2 regions of the Streptomyces sp. NPDC052687 genome follow, and region 1 is predicted to be linked to the other one. Evidence: riboswitches for the same ligand, from Rfam matches in the RefSeq annotation. Region 1 holds a riboswitch; the other holds the start of a gene.

Region 1 (7,437 bases):
CAGATCACCCAGATCAGGCAGTTCGCCAACGAGAAGAAGCCCTTCCTGACGTACTGGTACTCCCCGCAGTGGCTGTTCGAGAAGGTCCCGATGACCGAGGTGAAGCTGCCGCCCCACAAGGAGGGCTGCGACGCGGACCCGGCGAAGGTCGCCTGCGCCTACCCGCACACGCCGCTGCAGAAGTACCTCAACACCGACTTCGCCGAGAAGGGCGGCGCGGCGGCGGCCTTCCTGAAGAACTTCCGGTGGACCACCGAGGACCAGAACGAGGTCTCCCTGATGATCGCCGAGCAGCGGCTCAGCCCCGAGACGGCGGCGAAGAAGTGGGCGGAGCGGCACGAGTCGACCTGGCGGGCCTGGCTGCCACCCCGCAAGGCATGAACCCGTCCGTGAGGACGCTGACCGCCGCGGTCAGCACGAGCGCGGCCCGCTCACGCTCCTCGAAGGCGCCGTCCCCGGCCGCCCGCCGGGCGGCGGGCGGCCGGGGAGGTGGAGCGGGCCGTGGTCACCTGTGGTCGCCCGGCTGGTAGTGCCCCGGTGTCATCCGGCAGGTCACGCCGAACCGGTTCCAGGCGTTGATCACGGTGATGGCGGCGATCAGCTGCGCCAGTTCCGTCTCCTCGAAGTGCCGCGCCGCGCGCTCGTACACCTCGTCCGGCGCGAACCCGTCCGTCAGGACGGTCACCGCCTCCGTCAGCTCCAGCGCGGCGAGTTCCCGCTCCGTGTAGAAGTGCCGGGACTCCTCCCACGCGCTGAGCTGGACGATCCGCTCCACGCTCTCACCGGCCGCGAGAGCGTCCTTGGTGTGCATGTCGATGCAGAACGCGCAGTGGTTGATCTGCGAGGCGCGGATCTTCACCAGCTCGTACAGCGTGTGGTCCAGGCCCTGCCGGGCGGCCGCGTCGAGCCGGATCATCGCCTTGTAGACATCGGGGACGAGCTTCGCCCACTCCAGACGGGGGGCGGCTGCGGGGGCGTAGGTCACGGTGTCGGTGGTCATGCCCTCGACCCTAGGAAGAAAGCTGCCCAGGCGTATGGTCCATTTCCATGCCGAAACCGTGGGCCACTCTGGGCATCGACCTGCACCTCGAACCGGCCGGCGGCGGAGTGCGCCGGGGCCTGACCGATGCCCTGCGCGACGCCGTCCGCACCGGCCGCCTCGCGCCCGGCACCCGGCTGCCCTCCTCCCGCTCCCTCGCCGCCGACCTCGGCCTGGCCCGCAACACCGTCGCCGGCGCCTACGCCGACCTGGTCGCCGAGGGCTGGCTCACCGCCCGCCAGGGCTCCGGCACCCGCGTCGCCGACCGCCCCGTGCCACCGCCCGCGCGGCGCCCCGCCCCCACCCCGAGCCGCACCGGCCGCCCCGCGTACAGCCTCGTCCCCGGCACCCCCGACCTCGCCTCCTTCCCCCGCGCCCAGTGGCTCAAGGCCGCCCGCCGCGCCCTGGCCGCCGCCCCCAACGACGCCCTCGGCTACGGCGACCCCCGCGGCCGGGCCGAACTGCGCACCGCCCTCGCCGGCTACCTCGCCCGCGCCCGCGGCGTGCGCGCCGACCCCGACCGGATCGTCGTCACCGCTGGCTTCGCCCACGCGCTGCACCTGCTCGCCCAGCTGCTGCACGCGCGCGGCCTCGACACCCTCGCCGTCGAGTCGTACGGCCTCGACGTGCACTGGGACCTGGTCGAGCGGGCGGGGCTGCGCACCGCACCGCTGCCGTTCGACGCGTCCGGCACCGTGCTCGACGGGCTGGACCGCGCCGGAGCCGTCCTGCTCACGCCCTCCCACCAGTTCCCCATGGGCGTGGCCCTGCGGCCCGAGCGGCGCGCGGCCGTCGTCGACTGGGCCCGTCGCACCGGCGGACTGATCCTGGAGGACGACTACGACGGCGAGTTCCGCTACGACCGCCAGCCCGTCGGCGCCCTCCAGGACCTCGGCCCCGAGCACGTCGTCTACCTGGGCACCGCCAGCAAATCCCTCGCCCCCGGGCTGCGCCTGGGCTGGATGGTGCTGCCCCCGCCGCTGGTGGACGAGGTCCGCGCGCTCGGCGGCTCCGCCGTGCCCGTCCTCGACCAGCTCACCCTCGCCGAGTTCGTCACCTCCGGCGCCTACGACCGGCACGTGCGCGCCGCCCGGCTGCGCTACCGGCGCCGCCGCGACGCCCTGGTCGCCGCCGTCGCCGCCCGCGCCCCCGAGGTGACGGTCACCGGCATCGCGGCCGGACTGCACGCCGTGCTCCGCCTCCCGCCCGGCACCGAACAGTCCGTGGTCCGCGCGGCCGCCTGGCACGGCCTCGCCCTGCACGGCCTGGCCCGCTACCGGCACCCCGCCGCCGTCGGCCACCCCGTCGACGCCCTGGTCGTCGGCTACGGCACCCCGCCCGACCACGCCTGGGCGGGAACCCTGGAAGCCCTGTGCAACGTCCTGCCTTGATGTGACCATGCTCCATCACGCACCGTATGATCACGGGCCGGTGCGACGGGCCCGGCGACGCGAGGACGACGGTCGCGATGGGAACGACGCGAACGACGCGAACGACGCGAACGACGCGAACGACCCGGACGACGGGGACGATGGGGACGACGGGGAGAAGAACCATATGACGGACAACCGGCGGCGGCTGCGCTCCAGCACCGTCGTACTCGGCGGGATGGGCGTGATCGCCGCGGCCCTCACCTCCTGCGGCTCCGATCCCGACCGCCGCTGCGTCGACCGCGACAGCTACGACTACCTCAACGGCTACAAGGTCATCGCCGACAAGAACTGCTCCTCCGGCTCCTCCTCCTACGGCAAGGGCAAGGGCGGCAAGGGCAAGAAGACCGGCCGCGGCAGGGACGCCGACGCCGCCTGGTACTACGACGCCGACGTCAGCGGCGGCTACGCCGACAACGGCACCTTCAGCCGCGAGGAAGCCGTCGACCGCGGCGGCTTCGGCTGCTCCGGCTCCGGCAGCGGCGGCGGCTGAGCGCGCCCCCGCCCCATGGAACGCCGCACCACCGAGCCCCGCCCCGGCTGGCAGCAGACCGTCGAGGAACAGGGCCTGATCTACCCGCTCACCCGCCACCCCGACGGCCTGCTGCGCCCCTACTGGGACGAGAGCGCCTACTACGTCTTCTCCCTGGAGGAGATCGAGGCCCTCGAAGAGGTCGTCGAGGAACTGCACCGCATGTGCCTCGCCGCGGCCGACCACATCGTCACCGCCGACCGCTTCGCCGACCTCGGCATCACCGACCCCCGCGTGGCCGCCGCCGTCGCCGAGGCCTGGCACCGCCGCGCCGAACTCCCCTCCCTCTACGGCCGCTTCGACCTGCGCTACGACGGCCACGGCCCCGCCAAACTGCTCGAGTACAACGCCGACACCCCCACCTCCCTCGTCGAGGCCGCCTCCCCCCAGTGGTTCTGGATGGAGGAGCGCTTCCCCGGCGCCGACCAGTGGAACTCCCTCCACGAACGCCTCATCGACGCCTGGCGCCGGCAGGCCCGCCTCCTGCCGCCGGGCAGCCCCCTCTACTTCGCCCACTCCAGCGCCGACGAACTCGGCGAGGACCTGATGACGGTCGCCTACCTCAAGGAGACCGCCGACCAGGCCGGCCTCGACACCGCCTGGATCTCCATGGAGGAGATCGGCTTCGACCGCCTCTCCGGCCGCTTCGTCGACCAGCGGCTGCGCTTCATCCGCAGCTGCTTCAAGCTCTACCCCTGGGAATGGCTCACCACCGACCGCTTCGCCGGCCACGTCCTCGACACCCTCGACAACGGCGGCGGCACCGGCACCACCCTGTGGATCGAGCCCGCCTGGAAGATGCTCCTCAGCAACAAGGCACTCCTCGCCATCCTCTGGGAGCTGTACCCCGGCCACCCCAACCTCCTCCCCGCCCACCTCGACGGCCCCCGCGACCTCGCCGCCACCACCGGCTACGTCGCCAAGCCCTTGCTCGGCCGCGAAGGCGCCGGCGTCACCGTCCACCCGCCCGGCACCCCGCCCGCCGTCCGCGACGAACCCTGCTGCTACCAGCAGCTCGCCCCCCTCCCCGCCTTCGACGGCAACCACGTCGTCCTCGGCACCTGGGTCGTCGAGGGCCAGGCGGCCGGCCTCGGCATCCGCGAGTCCTCCGGCCTGATCACCGACGAGTACGCCCGCTTCCTCCCCCACGTGATCCTGTAGCGCGCCCGGACGTCAGGCGATGTCCAGCACCGCCCGCAGCTGCGCCAGCCCCCAGTCCAGGTCCTCCTTCCCGATCACCAGCGGCGGCGCGATCCGGATCGTCGCCCCATGGGTGTCCTTCACCAGCACCCGCCGGTCCATCAGCCGCTCCGACACCTCCCGCCCCGTGCCGTACCGCGGATGCACATCCACCCCCGCCCACAGCCCCCGCCCGCGCACCTGCGTCACCCGCCCGGTCCCGGCCAGTGCCGCCAGCTCCCGGTGCAGATGCTCACCCAGCTCCGCCGCCCGCGCCTGGTACTCACCCGACCGCAGCATCGCGATCACCTCCAGCGCCACCGCGCACGCCAGCGGATTCCCGCCGAACGTCGACCCGTGCTCCCCGGGCCGGAAGACCCCCAGCACCTCCGCCGACGACACCACCGCCGACACCGGCACGATCCCGCCGCCCAGCGCCTTGCCCAGCACATACGCGTCCGGCACCACCCCCTCGTGCTCACACGCGAACGTCCGCCCCGTGCGCCCCAGCCCCGACTGGATCTCGTCCGCGATCAGCAACACGTTCCGCTCCCGCGTCAGCTCCCGCACCGCCGGCAGATAACCGGCCGGCGGCACCAGCACCCCCGCCTCGCCCTGGATCGGCTCGATCAGCACCGCGACCGTGTTCTCCGTCAGCGCCTCCCGCATCGCCGTCACGTCCCCGTACGGCACGATCTGGAACCCCGGCGTGTACGGGCCGTAGTCCGCCCGCGCCTCCGGATCGGTGGAGAAGCTGACGATCGTCGTCGTCCGCCCGTGGAAGTTGCCGCCCGCGACCACGATCTTCGCCATCTCCGCGGGCACCCCCTTCACCCGGTAGCCCCACTTCCGCGCCGTCTTCACGGCCGTCTCCACCGCCTCCGCCCCCGTGTTCATCGGCAGCACCATCTCCATCCCGCACAGCTCCGCCAGCCGCGCGCAGAACGCACCGAACCGGTCGTGGTGGAACGCCCGCGACGTCAGCGTCACCCGGTCCAGCTGCGCCTTCGCCGCCTCGACCAGCCGCCGGTTGCCGTGCCCGAAGTTCAGCGCCGAATACCCGGCCAGCAGATCCAGATAGCGCCGCCCCTCCACATCCGTCATCCACGCCCCGTCCGCACTGGCGACCACCACCGGAAGCGGGTGATAGGTGTGCGCGCTGTGGGCCTCGGCGGTCGCGATCAGGTCGTCCGTGGCGGTCATGGCCCCTCCAGAAGGTGAACCGGAAGCGTGAGGACGCCCTCCTTCCTATCCTCGCTCGCATGATGGACGCGGGAACTGCGCTCTCCGGCGCGCCCGGTAGGCTGAGCCCAGGGCCGTGACTGGCGCGCTTGGGATGGGACCGACCATCGGGGAGCGGCCCGAACGGGAAACTGTGCCGTGCGCCTGGGCCGAACCGTGTACGCCGAACGCCACGTCCGGAGGTCCTGATGTCTGACGCGTCCGCTCCCCTCTCCACCGAGTCCACCGCCTTCCGAGCCGCCCTCGACGTGATCCGCGCCGTCGAGCCGCGCGTGGCCGACGCCATCGGCCAGGAGGTCGCCGACCAGCGCGAGATGCTCAAGCTGATCGCCTCCGAGAACTACGCCTCGCCGGCCACCCTGCTCGCCATGGGCAACTGGTTCAGCGACAAGTACGCCGAGGGCACCGTCGGCCGCCGCTTCTACGCCGGCTGCCGCAACGTCGACACCGTCGAGTCGCTCGCCGCCGAGCACGCCAGGGAGCTGTTCGGCGCCCGCCACGCCTACGTCCAGCCGCACTCCGGCATCGACGCCAACCTCGTCGCCTTCTGGTCCGTGCTCGCCCAGCGGGTCGAGCTGCCCGCCCTGGAGAAGGCGGGCGTCCGCCAGGTCAACGACCTGTCCGACGCTGACTGGGCCGAACTGCGCCAGGCCTTCGGCAACCAGCGCATGCTCGGCATGTCCCTGGACGCCGGCGGCCACCTCACCCACGGCTTCCGCCCGAACATCTCCGGCAAGATGTTCGACCAGCGCTCCTACGGCACCGACCCCGCCACCGGCCTCCTCGACTACGAGGCCCTGCGCGCCACCGCCCGCGAGTTCAAGCCGCTCATCATCGTCGCCGGCTACTCCGCCTACCCCCGTCTGGTCAACTTCCGCATCATGCGGGAGATCGCCGACGAGGTCGGGGCGACCCTGATGGTCGACATGGCCCACTTCGCCGGTCTCGTCGCCGGCAAGGTCCTCACCGGCGACTTCGACCCGGTGCCGCACGCCCAGATCGTCACCACCACCACCCACAAGTCGCTGCGCGGCCCGCGCGGCGGCATGGTCCTGTGCGACGACTCCCTCAAGGACCAGGTCGACCGCGGCTGCCCGATGGTCCTCGGCGGCCCGCTGCCGCACGTCATGGCCGCCAAGGCCGTCGCCTTCGCCGAGGCCCGTCAGCCCTCCTTCCGTGACTACGCCCAGCGCATCGTGGACAACTCCCGCGCCCTCGCCGAGGGCCTGATGCGGCGCGGCGCCACCCTGGTCACCGGCGGCACCGACAACCACCTGAACCTGATCGACGTCGCCTCCTCCTACGGCCTCACCGGCCGCCAGGCCGAGGCCGCGCTCCTCGAGTCCGGGATCGTCACCAACCGCAACGCCATCCCGGCCGACCCCAACGGCGCCTGGTACACCTCCGGCATCCGCATCGGCACCCCCGCCCTGACCACCCGCGGCCTGGGCACCGCCGAGATGGACGAGGTCGCCGCCCTCATCGACCGCGTCCTCACCACCACCGAGCCCGGCACCACCAAGTCCGGCGCGCCCTCCAAGGCCGCCCACGTCCTCGACCCGAAGGTCGCCGACGAGATCTCCCGCCGCGCCACCGACCTCGTGGCCGGCTTCCCGCTCTACCCGGAGATCGACCTCGGCTGACCGGGCGCGGCCGCGCACCGGCTCCCGCCGGGCTCAGCGGTCGACCAGCTCCTGTCGCGGCTCCTCACGCGGCGGTCCGGCGTCCTGCCGGGCCGCCGCGCGGCGTATCAGCAGGGAGCCGCCCGCCCCGATCGCCAGTCCGGCACCGAGCCCGGGCAGCGCCCAGGACCAGCCGCTGTCGGTGCCCGGTGACGCGGCGGCCCGGTCCGGGGAGGGCGCGGGCTCGCTCACCGGACCGGCCGCGCGGGGCTCCCCGGAGGTGTGCGACAGGGAGCGTCCCATCACTCCCAGCTCTGTCAGCAGCGCGCGCAGCGCGGCCGGCTGGTCGGCGCGGTGCCAGGAGCCGTTCTCCGAGCGGGGCAGGGTCGCCGC
Region 2 (7,437 bases), on a different contig from region 1:
GAAGACCGGCGGCGGACCCGCGTCGAGGAAGTCCGCCAGCCCGGCCGGCAGCCGGGGGTCACGGTCGTACGGCCACCAGTACCCGGCCACGCCGAGCCCGGCGCGCCAGTCGCGCGGCCGGGGCACGACGAGCGGGCTGAAACCGTGCAGCACCGGCCAGTTCCCCCGCTCCCGGGCCCGCCACGCCGCGCCCGGCGTCCGTGGCGGCAGCCCCAGACGGTCCCGTACCGCCGGAACGGCCGCCGAGAACACCCGCTCCACGGCCAGCCCCACCCCCAGCCCGCCGAGCCGGTTGCCGACGGCACCCCAGGAGCCGCCGGAGAGCACCGCGGGCGCGAACTCCCTGGTGGCGGCGAGCGGTTGGAGATACAGCCCCATGCTCGGCAGCCGCAGCCCTTCCGCGATGGTGTGCCCGAGCGGCCCCAGCGAACTCGACAGCAGCAGCACCTCACTGGCGCGCGCCGCCGCGAGCAGGTCATCGGTCATCCGCCCGATCAGGGACCGCGCCATCCCCACCATCCGCACCAGCTTGCCCACCGCGCTGGCGTCATGCAGCCCCCGACCCCGCGAGGTCTCCAGCTCGGCCCGCGGATCCACCGGCAGCGCGTGGAAGCCCACTCCCGAGCCCGCCACCAGCGGCTCGAAACACCCGTGGGTCACCAGCGTCACCTCGTGCCCCGCCCGCACCAGCGCCTGCCCGAGCCCGGTGTACGGGGCCACGTCACCCCGCGAGCCCGCCGTCATGATCGCCACTCGCACATCGGCCAGTATGCCGCCGCTACGGCCGCGCCTTGGGCGAATCCGCCGTCTCCTTCGCCCCGGCGGGTGGACCGCCGAGGGAGGATGGCCGCGACCATGGCTCCCCACCACCCGGAGGCAGTCCGCCCCTACGTCTCCTGAGCCCCCTACGCCTGAGCCCTCTACGCCTCCGCGTCCGGATGCCCCGGCCGCTCCACCGCGACCCGCAAGGGCGCCCGGAACGACAGCAGACCGAGCATCGGAACGTCCTCGGCCGCCGCCGGCCGCACCCGCGGCAGACGGCGCGCCGCCTGACGCAGCGCCACCGCCGCCTCCGTCCGCGCGAGGGTCGCGCCCGGGCACAGGTGCCGGCCCACACCGAAGGCCAGGTGGCGGCGGACGTTCGCCCGCTGCGGGCACATCCGCTCGGGCGCGGAGAAGACCTCCGGGTCCGAGCCGCTGCCCATCAGCATCAGCAGCAGCTGGGCGCCCTCGGGCAGCTCCACCCCACCCAGCTCGGCCGGGCGCGCGGCGACCCGGCGCCACGTCGTCACCGGCGGCTCGCGGCGCAGCACCTCCTCGACCCAGCCCTCGGCCAGGCCCGGCTCGTCGGCGACGCGGGACCACAGCCCGTCCTCGGCGAGGGCCCGGCGCAGCACCGTGGCGATGAGCTGGCCGGTGGTGGACTGCCCGGCGACGAACACGAAGAAGCACGCGCCGACCGCGGTCCGCACGTCCAGCGGCTCGCCGCCGGGCAACCGGTGGTCGGCCAGCGCCGCGACGAACGAACCGGGCTGGGCGGCGCCGGCCCGCACGGTCCGGGTCAGCCACTGGTGGAACTCGGCGACCAGCGGCGCCAGTTCGAGCTGCCGCTCGGCCGTCGGCCGGCCCCAGAACAGCTCCAGCGAGGCGTCGCTCCAGCGGATCAGCGTGGCGGGGGAGACACCGTCGATGCCGAGCAGCTCCATCAGCACCCGGCACGGCAGTACCTGCGCGAACGACGTGAACAGGTCGACCTCACCCGAGGCGTCGAACCGCTCCCCGGCCGCCGCGAGCAGCTCGTCGGCGATCCGCTCGATCATCGGTACGGCGGCGGCGACGCGCCGGGCGTCGAAGAACCGGGTGACGACCCGGCGCAGTCCGGGGTGGCTCGCGGTGCCGTTGTTGGCCAGCGCCGGCGGCAGGTTGAACCCGGCCCGGGCCAGCACCCGCAGCACCCCTACCGGCAGCGGCGTGACGGCGTGCTGGGCGTTGTCCGGGTGGAAGAGGTCCGGGTCGAGCAGCACCCGACGGATGTCCTCGTGGCGGCTGACCAGCCACAGCCCGGTCCGCGGGTCGTGGTGCACCGGGGCCTCGGCGCGCAGCGTGTCCAGCCAGGGATACGGGTCGCGGACGAAGCCGTCGCCGAAGAGATCGAGCAGGTCGAGGGCCTGGTGGGAGGCCCCGTCGGGGCTGATCGTTTCCGGTGCCGAGAGAGTCACGGCCGGACGCTAACACGCGTTCACGCGGACACCGTCCGTGTGTGCGCGGCATCACTCGATCACCGGGAGCCGCGCCACACGGGGGCCGGCGCACGTCGCACGGTCACCACGGGAGGCCGACGCACGCCAAGCCTGACGGGAGGCCGACGCACGCCAAGCGCTGACGGGAGGCCGACGCACGTCACACGCTCCCCGCGGGAGGCCGGCGCACGCCAAACGCTCACGGGGGAAGCCGCCGCACGCCAAGCGGTCACGGGGAAGCCGGCGCGCGCCGCACGGTCACCGGGAGGCCGGCGCGCCGCGGGCGGGCGCCGGCCTCCCGCCCGTCACAGCCCGAGCTGACGCTCCGCCGCGTCCACCGTCTGCTGAAGCAGCGTGGCGATGGTCATCGGGCCGACCCCGCCCGGCACGGGAGTGATCAGCGAGGCGCGCTCGACGGCCGAGTCGAAGTCGACGTCGCCCACGTTGCCCGGGTTGTAGCCGGCGTCGATCACCACCGCGCCCGGCTTGACGTCCTGGCCGCGGATCAGCCGGGGCCGGCCGACCGCGGCGACCACGATGTCCGCCTCCCGCACCGCGGCCGACAGATCCGCGGTGCGGGAGTGGCAGTAGGTGACGGTCGCGTCCCGGGCGAGCAGCAGCATCCCGGCCGGCTTGCCGAGGATCGCGCTGCGGCCCACCACCACGGCCCGCTTCCCGGCCGGGTCGACGCCGTACTCGTCCAGCAGCCGCATGATGCCGCCGGGCGTGCACGAGACGAAGCCCGGCAGGCCGAAGCTCATCGTGGCGAAGGAGGCGAAGGTGACGCCGTCGACGTCCTTCTCGGGCGCGATCGCCTCGAACGCGGCCCGCTCGTCGATGTGGTCGCCCACCGGGTGCTGCAGCAGGATGCCGTGTACGCCGGGGTCGGCGGACAGCTCGCGCAGCGTGCCCACCAGCTCCCCGGTGGTCGTGGTGGCGGGCAGGGCGACGTGCCGGGAGGCGATGCCGGCCTTCCGGCAGCGGTTCTGCTTCATCTTCACGTACGTCACGGACGCCGGGTCCTCGCCCACCAGCACCGTCGCGAGGCAGGGTGCCGTGCCGGTGCGGCCGGTGAGGCCGGCCGCGCGCTTCGCGGTCTCCTCGACGATGCGCCGGGCGAGCGCGGTGCCGTCCATGAGCCGGGCCTGGGACATGATCCACTCCTGGGTCGATCGACCGGATCGCCCAGGCGCGCGGCATCGACTCCACGTGGACCGCTCCCCGGTGGTACTCCACCTCAGCGCCAGTCACGGCCCCGGACCAGCGTAACCGAGGCCGTGTGCGGCGCGGTGCCCGGCCCGGTGCTACTCGTCCCAGGCCTGGATCATGGTCTGGTCGACGATCTTGCCGTCGCGCAGGGTGACCATCGACTCGGCGAGCACACGGACCCCGTCGGGGTACTCACAGGACTCGCTGAAGGCCGCGCGGTCACCCTGGACGACACAGTCCTCCAGCTTGTGCGACATGTCCCGGCCGTAGACGTCGTCGAGCAGCTCGCCGATCTCGTCCCGGCCGCGCAGCACGCGCGGATGGCTCGGCTGGGTGTTGCGGTCGACGACCCGCAGTTGCGCGTCGTCCGCGTACAGCGACATCAGCGTCGCCGAGTTGTGTCCCTCGATGCCCCGGCGCAGTGTCTCGGTGTCGAAGCCGGGGGTGGCCGCGGTGCCCATCGTGACCTCCTCGAAAAGGGGGCGGCCCGGTCTGGCGGCGGGCCGCGAAGGGCCTTACCTACGAGGCTCCTCCGCCTCCCCGGCCCCGGCAAGCGCAGCGGATACGCCGCCTGACGGGTGAGCCCGGCCGGGTGGCCGTGTCCGCGCGCGGGCGGCCCGCGTTGCTCCAGGCTGATCTCAACCCGTCGTATCGCCGCCGCCGTTGCCCTCGCTGCCGGGATCACGGGTCTGGCCGCACCCCTGGCGAACGCGGCCGACGCGGGCGCCGGCTCCGGCAAGCTCAACCCGATCGGCGCCCTCGACTCGCTCGCCGTCGGCGACCTGCCCGCCGAGCACAAGGACGCCTTGCCCCGGCCCTCCGCCCAGCTGCGGCAGCCCAGCAACGTCCACCAGATCAACCGGCTGAACGAGCTGAATCAGCTCGTCGCCCCGGTCGCGCCCGTGCTCGGGCTGGTGCCCGCCCTCCGGTAGCCGGCCGGACGCCGGGGCGCCGCCGCCCCGGCCGGGGCACCCTCAGTCCGTCGAGGCGAGGAACTGCGTGGCCGCCAGCTCCGCGTACAGCGGATCGGCGGCCACGAGTTCACGGTGGGTGCCCACCGCGCGGACCCGGCCCGCGTCCATCACCACGATCCGGTCGGCCATCGTCACCGTCGACAGCCGGTGCGCGACCACCAGGACCGTCGTCGTCCGGGCCACATCGGCGACCGTGTCCCGCAGCGCCGCCTCGTTCACCGCGTCCAGCTGCGACGTCGCCTCGTCCAGCAACAGCAGCCGGGGCCGCCGCAGCAGCGCGCGGGCGATCGCCACCCGCTGCCGCTCCCCGCCGGACAGCTTGGTGCCGCGGTGCCCGACCAGGGTCTCCAGACCGTCCGGCAGCCGGGCGACCAGCCCGTCGAGCCGGGTCGTCTTCAGCACTCGGGTGAGCGTGTCCTCGTCCGCCCCCGGATTGCCCAGCAGCACGTTGTCCCGCAGCGAGCCTGACAGCACCGGGGCGTCCTGCTCGACGTAGCCGATCGCCGACCGCAGCCGGGACAGCTCCCAGTCCGCGAGGTTCCGGCCGTCGAGCGTGATCACGCCCTCCTCCGGGTCGTAGAACCGCTCGATCAGCGAGAACACGGTGGTCTTGCCCGCCCCGGACGGGCCGACGAACGCCGTCATACCGCGCGGCGGCACCGAGAACGTCACCCCGTGGTGGACGTACGGCAGATCCTCCGCGTAGCGGAAGCGGACGTCGGTGAAGGCGAGCGAGGCCGGCTCGGCGTCGGCGTCCGGCAGCGGCACCGCCGGCACCTGCGGCTCCGCGGGCAGCCGCAGCGCCTCCTGGATGCGGGTGAGGGCCGCGGCACCGGTCTGGTACTGGGTGATCGCGCCGACGACCTGCTGGATCGGCGACATCAGATAGAAGACGTACAGCAGGAACGCCACCAGGGTGCCGATGTCGATGGAGCCGGTCGCCACCCGCGCCCCGCCCACCGCCAGCACAGTGATGAAGGCGATCTGCATCGACAGCCCGGCGGTGTTGCCCGCGGCGGCCGTCCACTTCGCGGCGCGCACGCTCTGCCGCCACGACTCCTCCGCGGCCGCGTGCAGCGTCTCCTCCTCGCGGTGCTCCGCGCCGGACGCCTTCACCGTGCGCAGCGCGCCCAGCACCCGCTCCAGCGAGGCCCCCATCACGCCCACCGCGTCCTGCGCCTGGCGGCTCGCCCGGTTGATGCGCGGCACGATCACGCCGAGGATCGTGCCCGTCGCGAACACCACGGCCAGGGTGACCCCGAGCAGCACCGGGTCGACCAGCCCCATCATCACCACGGTCGCCACCAGCGTGAGCCCGCCGGTGCCGAGCCCGACCAGCGAGTCGGTGGTGACCTCGCGCAGCAGGGTGGTGTCGGAGGTGATCCGGGCCATCAGATCACCCGGCTCGCTGCGGTCCACGGCGGCGATCCGCAGCCGCAGGAGATACGACGACAGGGCGCGCCGGGCGCCGAGCACCACCGACTCCGCGGTGCGCCGCAGCACGTACGAACCGAGCGCGCCCACCGCCGCGTTGGCGACGACGAGCAGCGACATGAGCAGCAACGCGCCCGCGATCGACCGGTCATGGGCCAGGTCGTCGATCAACTCCCGCGCCACCAGCGGCAGCAGCAGGCCGGTCGCCCCGGTGACCAGGGAGAGCACCGCACCCGCCAGCAGGGCCCATCGGTGCGGTCGGACATAGCCGAGAAGCAGCCGCCACGGGGGCGGTCCGGTGGGGGTCTCGGTGCGGGTCACGGTTCTCCTTCGCCGTCGCGGCCAGTGGCGGACCGAGGTCAGGCTACGACGGCCGACGCGCGCCCGGCCCCCGTTTTCGTGCCGGACCGCGAGGCACCCGCGGAGCGGTCCCCGCAGGCGTGGGCACCGGAGCCGTCCCGTGTGCCGGGCCGTGCGCAGGCCGTGTGCCGGCCGCGCACAGGCCGTGCGCGCTCGGCGCCGGGCGGACGTGCGGCCCGCCAGGGCCCGGCGCGCGGACCGACGGGCGGAGTGCCGGGCGGCCCGACGGGCGGAGTGCCGGGCGGCCCGCCGGGAAGGGCCGACCCCACGGCCCGGCGGCCGGCGGGACGTGGCCGGAAAGTGCCCCGCGCGCTCGTCGGTCACACCCTTGGCGATCAATCGGCCGTAGGGTCGCAAGCGGGACGGACACCCGTGGACGGAAGGAAGCAACAGCATGGCGCAGGAAGTGCGCGGCGTGATCGCACCGGGCAAGGACGAGCCGGTGCGGGTGGAGACCATCGTCGTACCCGACCCGGGGCCGGGGGAGGCCGTGGTGCGGGTCCAGGCCTGCGGGGTCTGCCACACCGACCTGCACTACAAGCAGGGCGGCATCACCGACGAGTTCCCCTTCCTGCTCGGCCACGAGGCCGCCGGGGTGGTGGAGGCGGTCGGCGACGGGGTCACCGAGGTGGCGCCCGGCGACTTCGTGATCCTCAACTGGCGAGCCGTGTGCGGCCGGTGCCGGGCCTGTCTGCGCGGACGCCCCTGGTACTGCTTCGACACCCACAACGCCGCACAGCGGATGACCCTCGCCGCCACCGGACAGGAGCTCTCCCCGGCCCTCGGCATCGGCGCGTTCGCCGAGAAGACGCTGGTCGCGGCCGGGCAGTGCACCAAGGTCGATCCCGCCGTCGCCCCCGCGGCGGCCGGACTGCTCGGCTGCGGGGTGATGGCCGGGATCGGCGCCGCGATCAACACCGGCGGTGTGAGCCGCGGCGACTCGGTCGCCGTCATCGGCTGCGGCGGCGTCGGCGACGCGGCCATCGCCGGCGCACGGCTGGCGGGCGCGGCACGGATCATCGCCGTCGACATCGACGACCGCAAACTTGCCACCGCCCGCACGATGGGCGCCACCCACACCGTCAACTCCCGCGAGACCGACCCGGTCGCCGCCATCCGCGAGCTGACCGGCGGCTTCGGCGCCGACGTCGTCATCGAGGCGGTGGGCCGCCCCGAGACGTACACCCAGGCCTTCTACGCCCGTGACCTCGCCGGCACGG

What was found. Region 1 has a riboswitch for ZMP and ZTP ahead of AB0K92_RS01725 (glycine hydroxymethyltransferase). Riboswitches for the same ligand answer to the same signal wherever they lie in the genome.
Region 2: linked by a shared signal. The riboswitch ahead of AB0K92_RS18485 (bifunctional 5,10-methylenetetrahydrofolate dehydrogenase/5,10-methenyltetrahydrofolate cyclohydrolase) and the one ahead of AB0K92_RS01725 (glycine hydroxymethyltransferase) in region 1 are both predicted to bind ZMP and ZTP.

Annotation. Positions count from the first base shown of each region.
Region 1 is NZ_JBFATR010000001.1:353,191-360,627, forward strand. Features, by position in the region: gene AB0K92_RS01695 (ABC transporter substrate-binding protein) at 1-381, shown strand, start outside; gene AB0K92_RS01700 (carboxymuconolactone decarboxylase family protein) at 506-1,000, opposite strand; gene AB0K92_RS01705 (PLP-dependent aminotransferase family protein) at 1,048-2,430, shown strand; gene AB0K92_RS01710 (hypothetical protein) at 2,597-2,962, shown strand; gene AB0K92_RS01715 (glutathionylspermidine synthase family protein) at 2,978-4,162, shown strand; gene rocD (ornithine--oxo-acid transaminase) at 4,175-5,383, opposite strand; ZMP/ZTP riboswitch at 5,489-5,579, shown strand; gene AB0K92_RS01725 (glycine hydroxymethyltransferase) at 5,611-7,065, shown strand; gene AB0K92_RS01730 (hypothetical protein) at 7,099-7,437, opposite strand, start outside.
Region 2 is NZ_JBFATR010000020.1:104,003-111,439, forward strand. Features, by position in the region: gene AB0K92_RS18475 (glycosyltransferase) at 1-744, opposite strand, end outside; gene AB0K92_RS18480 (cytochrome P450) at 921-2,219, opposite strand; gene AB0K92_RS18485 (bifunctional 5,10-methylenetetrahydrofolate dehydrogenase/5,10-methenyltetrahydrofolate cyclohydrolase) at 2,546-3,394, opposite strand; ZMP/ZTP riboswitch at 3,417-3,501, opposite strand; gene AB0K92_RS18490 (nuclear transport factor 2 family protein) at 3,545-3,910, opposite strand; gene AB0K92_RS18495 (hypothetical protein) at 4,082-4,381, shown strand; gene AB0K92_RS18500 (ABC transporter ATP-binding protein) at 4,424-6,178, opposite strand; gene AB0K92_RS18505 (S-(hydroxymethyl)mycothiol dehydrogenase) at 6,612-7,437, shown strand, end outside.